Regions from separate parts of the Paenibacillus sp. cl6col genome, predicted to be linked through region 2. Evidence: predicted binding sites of a transcription regulator. Region 2 holds the regulator's gene; the other holds the start of a gene.
What was found. The regulator LexA, encoded in region 2, represses DNA repair genes until DNA is damaged. The targets are predictions, from matches to a motif close to CGAACATATGTTCG.

Region 1 (4,932 bases), on a different contig from region 2:
AACTGCTGCTGGGACAAATCGTCAATACGAATGCGCAATATATTTCGCAGCGACTGGCAGTGGTTGGTGTAGATGTGTTCTATCATACGGTTGTTGGGGATAATGCTATGCGGATTCGACAATGTATTGAAACGGCATGCAAGCGTTCCGATCTGCTTATCTTCACGGGTGGTCTAGGACCGACGATGGATGATCTGACGAAGGATGTGCTAGCGGAGATGTTGGGCCGCAAGATGACCTATGATGAGCCCGCAATGGCCAAGATGACCGAGATGTTTGCGGGGCGCGGCATACAAATGGTCGAAAGCAATAAGCGTCAGGCGAATGTGATAGACGGCGCTGATGTGCTGAAGAACTCGACGGGGCTTGCTGTAGGAAATGCCCTGCGGCATGATGGTACTACATATGTACTGCTTCCTGGACCACCTCGTGAAATGAAGCCGATGCTCGATGATGAGGCGATTCCGTGGTTGAAGAGCCAGCAGCTCATTGATCAATCTTCATTATATACACGGATGCTGAAATTCGCAGGCATCGGTGAATCTGGGCTTGAGAATGCTCTTCTAGATCTCATTGAACAGCAGACGGACACAACGATTGCCACCTATGCTAAAGAAGGCGAGGTTCTCGTTCGATTAGCCGTCAAAGGGACAGATCAGCACGAGGCAGATGTGAAGCTTGATCAGGTTGAACGGGAAATTCACAACCGATTGGGGATGCATTTATATGCTGCCAAGGATGTATCTTTGCCAGAGGTGTTGGTGGAGCAGTTATCGCAGCTTGGCCTGACCTTGTCCGCAGCAGAGAGCTGTACGGGCGGGATGTTCGCGGACATGATCACAGCTGTTCCGGGAAGCTCGCAAGTATTTGCGGGCGGGGCGGTAACCTATTCGAATGAGATGAAAGAGCGCATTTTAGGCGTGCCTAATGAACTGCTCGAGGGTGAAAATGCGCCTGGTGCGGTCAGCGAGCCAACAGCCAAGGCAATGGCTGAAGGGATGCGTGATATTGCAGATACGGATTTCACAGTTGCCATAACAGGCGTAGCAGGACCAGCTCACTCCGAGCGGAAGCCTGTAGGCCTAGTTTATATTGCGATTGCGGAGAAGGGCCGGGAAATCGTAGTGGAGGAGCTTCGTTTGAACGGAGATCGAGAAGGAATCCGCCGCCGCACTGTATATGCTATTATGTATCGATTGTGGAGAAGGCTGCAGGATCGAACAGTACATATTCATTAACAAATGTTGACAAATGAAGTAGTTGAGGATACAATCGAATCATAAGATACGGAAGAACCGTAACGAAGTGTATTTACACGCTTTGTTGCGGTTTTTTTTGTTGGTGCACCAGATGTTTGTATGTGGATAATATGTAAATAAAAGTAATAAACGTTCGTAAAAAACGAATGTATGTTCGAAAAAATGCTTGGCAAACTGAATAAAACACGTTATGATGTATATATCAAACGAATCAGTGAAGGAAGTGAGTTTGTGTCAGATCGTCGCGCTGCGTTAGAAATGGCTTTGCGTCAAATTGAGAAACAATTCGGTAAAGGTTCGATCATGAAACTTGGCGAATCCAATCACATGCAAGTGGAGATTGTGCCAAGTGGATCGCTTGCATTAGATATAGCTCTAGGAATCGGTGGTTTGCCGAGAGGTCGTATTATTGAAGTATATGGACCGGAATCTTCCGGTAAGACAACGGTTGCACTTCATGCGATCGCAGAAGTACAGAAGACGGGTGGACAAGCTGCATTTATTGATGCGGAGCACGCATTGGATCCAGCATATGCGAACAAGCTTGGCGTTAATATCGATGAGCTCCTGTTATCTCAACCGGACACAGGGGAGCAGGCGCTTGAAATCGCGGAAGCATTGGTACGAAGTGGTGCAGTAGACATTATCGTTATTGACTCTGTTGCTGCACTTGTGCCGAAAGCGGAGATTGAAGGCGAGATGGGTGATTCCCATGTCGGCCTGCAAGCACGTCTAATGTCGCAGGCTTTGCGTAAATTGTCTGGTGCAATCAGCAAGTCGAAGACGATTGCGATCTTCATCAACCAGCTTCGTGAGAAGGTTGGCGTTATGTTCGGTAACCCAGAGACGACTCCTGGTGGCCGTGCCTTGAAGTTCTATTCCAGTGTTCGTCTTGATGTGCGTCGTGTTGAGACCATTAAGCAAGGTACGGACATGATTGGTAACCGCACTCGGATTAAAGTCGTTAAGAATAAGGTTGCGCCTCCATTCAAACAGGCGGACATCGATATTATGTATGGTGAAGGTATTTCTCGTGAGGGAAGCATCGTCGATATTGGTACAGAGATGGATATCGTGCAGAAGAGCGGTGCATGGTACTCCTTCGAAGGTGAGCGTCTGGGTCAAGGCCGCGAGAATGCCAAGCAATTCTTGAAGGAACATTCGGAGATTGCTCTTACAATCGAAAATCAAATTCGTGCAGCAAGCAATCTGACTACAACAATCCCTGATAAGGGTGTCAGTGAAGATGACGATGATGCATTTGAATTGGAATTAGGTGACGACGAATAATTTGTTGTTAGCTCAAGCACCTTCGCGTTAAGCGAAGGTGCTTCTATGTATTTGTATGGAGGAGAGTCGTTTGAAGGATAGCGAACGCATCGTAACGATTACTCGTGTAGAGCGAATCGAGAGGCAGGCAGGCCGTTATAAGATTCATTTCGATGAAGCGGAACCGCTAGAAGTGCATGAAGATGTGATGGTAAAGTTTCGGTTATTGAAAGGTACTGAGTTGTCTCTGGACTCGCTCACGGAGATATTGCGCGCAGACGAAGGGAATAAGGCCTACGTGCAGGCGATCAAGTATTTGCAACGCAAACCACGTACTCGCATTGAACTCGCCCGTAAGCTAGCTCAGAAGGGCTATGAGGATGGGATAGTGCAAGAGGTGCTTGATCGTCTGGAACGAGAGTGGCTTGTCGATGATAAATCATATGCAATGCAATGGACGCATCAGCGCTTGAATCGACATATGAAGGGGCGGCGATGGATTCAGCATGAGCTGAAGCAGAAGGGAGTCCAAGAGCGGCATATTGAGACAGCTCTTCATTCGATAGACCCAGATGAAGAGTGGGACAGTGCATTGACCGCAGCTCGCAAAAAATGGCGGCAGACAAAGGGAGAACTGCATCTGCGCAAGCAGAAGGTCGCCGCATTCCTTGCACGTAGAGGCTATCCAATGGATATGGCTAGGCGCGCAGCTTACACTGCAGCAGATGAGCGCAGTGAAGAAGAGGAAGTTTCCCACGACATCGAGGAATAATAAAATGACCACTCACGTCATTTGCTTGACAATATCTTTTCTTGAATAATAAAATGAACATGTATCTTTATTTTCACGAGATCAATCTCCTCTTCCAGAGATTGATTTCTAATGATTCATTTCGCCAATTTACTGATTTCCGATTGTCGCCTCAAGGCGACGCCCGTGTATGCGCAAGGCATACACATAAGCTGGCGTATTCGCGCCAGTCCATTGAGTTAATTAATGAATAGGGAAACTTGAAAACCACAAATGTAACCTGTCCCAAGCAGTGCTTGGAGGAACCAACGGGGAGGTGAGGCAATGAACGTTCAACTTTGGCTCGCGATCGTTCTCGTTGTGGCCGCATTGTTCTTGGGGTTTGGAATCGGATACCTGATTCGCAAATCGCTTGCCGAAGCGAAGATAACGAGTGCTGAACACGCCGCGGAACAAATTATGGATGGCGCACGCAAGGAAGCTGAAGCACTAAAGAAAGAAACGGTGCTTGAAGCAAAAGACGAAATCCATAAGCTTCGTAATGAAGCGGAGAAGGATATCCGCGAACGACGGAACGAAGTTCAACGACTCGAAAGACGCTTATTGCAAAAAGAAGAGTCGTTGGATAAAAAGTTAGAAGCGCTGGAACGTAAAGAAGAACAAGTAGCTGCTAAAGAGAGACGAATCGAAGAAACACAAGAACAGGTCGATCAAATTTGTCAGCAGCAAGTTACAGAATTGGAACGCATTTCGAATCTGACGATGGAAGATGCGCGTACAATTATTTTGACGAATGTAGAGCAAGAAGTGCGTCATGAAACGGCACAAATGATTAAAGAAATCGAGCAGCAGGCTCGTGAGGAATCGGACAAGCGCTCTCGTGAGATTATTACGATGGCTATCCAACGTTGCGCTGCAGATCATGTCGCAGAAACGACGGTATCCGTTGTTGCATTGCCGAACGAAGAGATGAAGGGCCGCATCATCGGACGCGAAGGACGCAATATCCGCGCGCTCGAGACATTGACAGGAATCGATCTCATCATTGACGATACACCTGAAGCGGTTATTCTGTCCGGATTCGACCCGATTCGCCGTGAAATTGCAAGAACATCTCTTGAGAAGCTCGTTGCAGATGGACGTATTCATCCAGCACGCATCGAGGAGATGGTGGAGAAATCGCGCAAGGAAGTGGACGAGCGTATTCGCGAATACGGAGAACAAGCTACGTTCGAAGTCGGTGTGCACGGATTGCATCCTGATTTGATCAAAATATTGGGACGTTTGAAGTTCCGTACAAGCTACGGACAAAACGTACTGAAGCATTCTATGGAAGTGGCTTATCTTGCTGGATTGATGGCAGGAGAGCTCGGAGTGGATGTAACGTTAGCCAAACGTGCCGGGCTGTTGCATGACATCGGAAAAGCGTTGGATCATGAAGTTGAAGGATCTCACGTCGAAATCGGCGTAGAGTTGGCGAAGAAGTATAAAGAACATCCTGTAGTCATTAACAGTATCGCATCCCACCATGGCGATTGTGAAGCAACATCTGTTATCGCTATGCTGGTCGCTGCGGCTGATGCCTTGTCAGCAGCAAGACCGGGAGCTCGTAGGGAAACGCTTGAAACATACATCAAACGACTTGAAAAACTG
Region 2 (4,932 bases):
CCCCATTGCATTCGTATCATAACGATTCAGCACTCGCGAGAAAATCCAATTCGCACCTTTCCCCGTGTGTTCAATAACAACATAACCAGGTTGGATCGCAATTTTCTTCATATCCTTTGCAGACAGAGTACGGAGACGATTCCAGCGAATCGTAGATACCTCACCTGCTCCAACACGAAGAAATGGTCTTCTCAGGAATAATATAATCCCCAATCCGACGTAACACACGATTGTGATCCAATATAGAGTTGGATATTGATTGTCCGTAATGATACCGCCCAACAATCCATACATAATGGCGAAGGCGATTAAAGCGATTGGCATAATGAAGCTGCGTCCTTTAAACTCTTCGTGTGCAGGCTTGCCAGCAGCGAACGTCGGCTTGCCTTGCTTCATTCGCTGTTTGTTTAACTTTTCACTATTTTGACGGACTTTACGTTCCCAACTGCGAGACATGAATTCGCAACCCCCTGTATAGTAAACGAATAATGTGAATCCATCGTTATCGATGAAGGTTCATTTAATGAACGATCCCGTTCGATCCAGAGTTATCTGTTCCTTCTTCATCTTCTACATAGCGAATAGTGTCTAATTGATTGCGTACCTGCTTGCGGAATAGAACCAAATATTCCTCGCGCAGTTTCGCGCGTTCTTCCATTTCCTCATCGCTCAGCCCAACTGTCTTATGTTTGCGGGCCAATTCATTAATTCGTGCAATAAGCTTGTCGATATTCATCAGGTACCTCCATGTGTGTAAGCATATGTTCTACTTTGACATGGAGGTAACAGCTTGTCAAGCAAGCAGCAAGAAAGCTTTTATATCGCAAAAAAGAGGCCTCTTCGGGCCTCCTACCTTCTGCTCTTATGTATAGGAATGCAAAGCTTCTCAACCGTAAATTCGACAATGACCCCGACTCATCGGATCGGAACGAGCAATACTTCTCCTGCCGGTAAGATATCACCTTTCAATTGATTCATCTCAACGATTTCATATATAAACTGACGCGTATCCGTATGTTCTGGCTTATAAGAGGATGCAATCCCCCAGAGTGTATCTCCAGGCTGAACAAGTACGCGCTCCACAGCAGCTCCATTTACAATTTCCGTTTGGCTATCATCCATGCCAAGCGCTTGAACAATGCTTCCACAAGTAATGAACAACAATACAATCAGGCTCATGATGAATCGAACACGTAAAGGAAACAAACGCTTCTTCTGAATAGGTTGTGAAGCTGTTGTCGACACCTTATAGATTGAACGATATGTTGTATACATCATAAATGACTCATCTCCCAAACACTTGTTCTGTTATCTTGTATAATTTAATCTAACACGAACACACGTTTGAGTCAATGCCTTTTTAGAACGTTCGTTCCCCTTTTTATATTATCGAAAAATAAGCATTTAGCCTCATTTAACTTTCTCTTGTTTCTCTCTCGTAATTTACGAACTTCTCACAATCTTTTTCTTCAGAATCTTTAGAACTTATGTTTGTACGAACGGAGGTTCTGTGGTATAATTTTGTCAAAAGAGTATTCATTGGAGTTGATACCCTTGTCTAAAATATCAAGTCGTCAACAAGCTATCCTTGATTTTATACGTGATGAAGTTCGAGCTAAAGGTTATCCGCCTTCTGTTCGTGAAATAGGCGAAGCCGTTGGTCTAGCATCCAGTTCCACTGTTCACGGTCATCTTGATCGACTCGAGAAGAAGGGATTCATTCGACGTGACCCTACGAAGCCTCGTGCTATTGAACTGCTTAGCCATGATCAATCTGAACGTTCAACAGACTTCTCTCGCTCCTTCGCACGCGTGCCGGTCGTTGGGAAAGTAACTGCAGGCGAGCCAATTACCGCAACAGAGAATATTGAAGATTACTTCCCTCTTCCTATGCATATGGTGGGAGATGACGAGAATGTATTCATGTTGTCGGTCATGGGTAATAGTATGATTGAGGCTGGTATACATAATGGCGACTTTGTCATCGTGCGTCAGCAGCAGACAGCGAACAACGGTGATATCGTGGTAGCCATGACTGAAGAAGATGAAGCAACGGTTAAGACTTTCTATCGTGAGAAGGATCATATCCGCTTGCAGCCTGAGAATCCAACCTATGAACCGATTCGCTTACAGCATGTAACGATTCTGGGCAAAGTTATTGGTTTGTTCCGTGATTTTCATTAAGACATTACATTGATGCCTCGTTCTCTTCTTTTTAAGAAGGGAGCGAGGCATTTTTGCTTTCTCATTATTTCATATCATTTGCTGAACAGTACCTGAACAATCTCATCTAGAAAAGAAGCTTCATAAAATTCGACTTTCTCTCCTTATCTTCATCGAAACAACCTCACCACTGTTCACTCTTATAAACCCTAATCGTTCGAGAGATTTATACCACATCGAATATATACACACATCAACTTTAGCAATAAATATTTATTGTATAACAATAATTTTTTATTGACTAAAAGTATTTATTTGAATAGGATAATACCTAATGATACACCTCGTATAACTGTTCAAAATTCATTTTCACGAACACAAGGTAGGAGATAACTATGAATAACTTTTTCAAACTAAAATCATTCCTCAATTTTGGCTGGCACCAGGCAATGTCCTGCTTGTTCCCCGCTTATATTTTCGCGATGTTGGCACTCACGAAGATCATAGACATTCCATTTATGCATCGCTATGATTTCCTATTGCTTGTTTGTATCTTGGCGCAGGTTCTAATGATCCGGTTTGGGATAGAAACAATGGATGAATGTAAAGTAATCTGTATGTTCCATTTCATCGGTCTTGCACTTGAAATATTTAAAATCCACATGGGATCATGGGGCTATCCGGAAGACGGTTGGTCTAAAATACTGGGTGTTCCTCTATATAGCGGATTTATGTACGCAAGTGTGGCAAGTTACTTATGTCAAGCGTGGCGACGACTGCAGGTCAAGGTAAATCGATACCCTTCTGCTTGGTTAACGATTCCGCTAGGTGCGGCGATTTACTTCAACTTCATGACTCATCACTTCATTTACGATTTGCGTTGGGTTTTGATGATTTTGCTATTCGTCATCTTCTTTAGAACCTACGTGGAATATACCGTATTAGGCGTGACACGAAGAATGCCGATTGTTCTGTCGTTCGTCTTAATCGGATTTTTTATATGGGTGGCTGAAAACATCGGGACTTTCTTGGGCGCATGGTATTATCCACATCAGACGAACGGCTGGAATCTCGTAAAGTGGGGAAAATTCAGCTCATGGTTTTTGCTTGTCATCGTTTCCTTCATGATCGTCGCCCATCTGAAGCATGTAAAAGGAGGACACTTCAAGAGAAATAGTCATACTCGCTTCAATGAGTCGACATTTCAGAAGTAAAACACAATCTTTTAAATACAAAAGCAAAAAACCTAGAGCCCTAACAGCTCTAGGTTTTGTTACAGTATTCCTTGAATTGCTACTAAAAACTCATATAAGAAATACCCCGCGAACCCAAATAAAATCAGTCCTGCGATAATAGACATCCGCTTAATCATAGTTCGGCTCATTACTCTTCTCGTGACAGCCACAATGGCAAGCAACCCAACATCATGGAGGAGGATACCAGCTAATATTCCTGCACCTACGATTAGAAATTTAGCCGGTTGTGTCGTATCATACGAATCAGATAGCACCGCACCAAAAACGGAAATCCAAAACACAAGATTACCTGGCGATATAGCGACGAGCAGTCCATTTCGGTAGGAACTGAAAAATGATGCATTCGGTTTATCGCCAGCCAATGTAATGCCTTGATCCGAGTTTTTGATGGAATCATAGCCTAAATAAATTAAAAAACATGCTCCGATGAGCCACATAGGGATTTGAATAACAGGGATGGCAAGCACGGAAGCCAAGCCCATATATAAGGCAACGATTAATAGAAAATCAATGGTCATTCCACCTAATCCAACAGCCCAGCCATGCATAAAACCCTTTTTCATCCCTTGCTTCGTCATTTCAACGGTCATGGCGCCTACAGGCATTGCAACGGCAAGCCCCGCTAGTAAATACGTGAAGAAAAGATTCAATTTCCAACACTACTTTCTATATGTAATAGTTGCTAGTCAATATACACTATACTATATAAATACATAATATTATATATTTATGCATGACAAACTTGAAAATATTTAGGCAAGTTGACATATACTAAAAATGAACCACTATTGATATGTATGTAAGAGAACCAAATACTTCATCATATTTAACTACTCAAAAGCTCCATTTGAGCGCATTTCTTCTTCCGATAAATTCTGAGATAAATTCGTTACAATCGTTCCTGGGTGATCAGATAATGCACTACATTAAATTCCTTACCTCGTTTAACCAACTCAACTGCAAATAATGTCATGTATTGATTTCGTTCCATCGGTGAACTTGTGTTCTATTTAAGTACACCATTTCATTTGAGTGATATAACTGAGCAGACAGCCAATTCCCCTAACATGTAGGAAATTGGCTGTTTATCTTCTATGCTATATCTTAGCATGGGTTTTATATCAGAAAGTTAATACTATATTGGGTAACCTGGAGTAACAGTCAATTCGTAAGCAAAATAGTCTATCAAGAGAACAAACAATCAGCTTAGAAATAGTTCATACTCATTGCATCACGTATTTCTAACATCGTTTCTTTTGCTACAAGGCGTGCTTTTTCTGTACCCGACATAAGAATTTCATCGATCTTTTTGGGTTCGTTTTGATACATTCTTCTCCGTTCTCTCATTGGTTCAAGTAAATGGTTGATACTTTGCGATATCTTTCGTTTGCACTCCATACATCCAATCTGCCCCTTTTTACAACTTTCATAAATCTCATCGGAGCCTTCTTTACGAAATGCTTGATGATAAGCGTAGACTGGGCAAATTTCAGGATGTCCGATATCCGTTTTA

Region 1: the regulator LexA is predicted to act here: its motif matches at 1,403-1,416, upstream of recA (recombinase RecA).

The regions. Positions count from the first base shown of each region.
Region 1 covers NZ_FNAZ01000003.1:199,571-204,502, reverse strand. Annotated here, with positions in the region: gene BLS15_RS08875 (competence/damage-inducible protein A) at 1-1,238, shown strand, start outside; gene recA (recombinase RecA) at 1,491-2,549, shown strand; gene BLS15_RS08865 (regulatory protein RecX) at 2,620-3,300, shown strand; gene rny (ribonuclease Y) at 3,604-4,932, shown strand, end outside.
Region 2 covers NZ_FNAZ01000002.1:459,343-464,274, reverse strand. Annotated here, with positions in the region: gene BLS15_RS06270 (hypothetical protein) at 1-456, opposite strand, end outside; gene BLS15_RS06265 (DUF896 domain-containing protein) at 521-736, opposite strand; gene BLS15_RS06260 (LysM peptidoglycan-binding domain-containing protein) at 916-1,278, opposite strand; gene lexA (transcriptional repressor LexA) at 1,555-2,184, shown strand; gene BLS15_RS06250 (DUF817 domain-containing protein) at 2,559-3,377, shown strand; gene BLS15_RS06245 (LysE family translocator) at 3,437-4,069, opposite strand; gene trpS (tryptophan--tRNA ligase) at 4,626-4,932, opposite strand, start outside.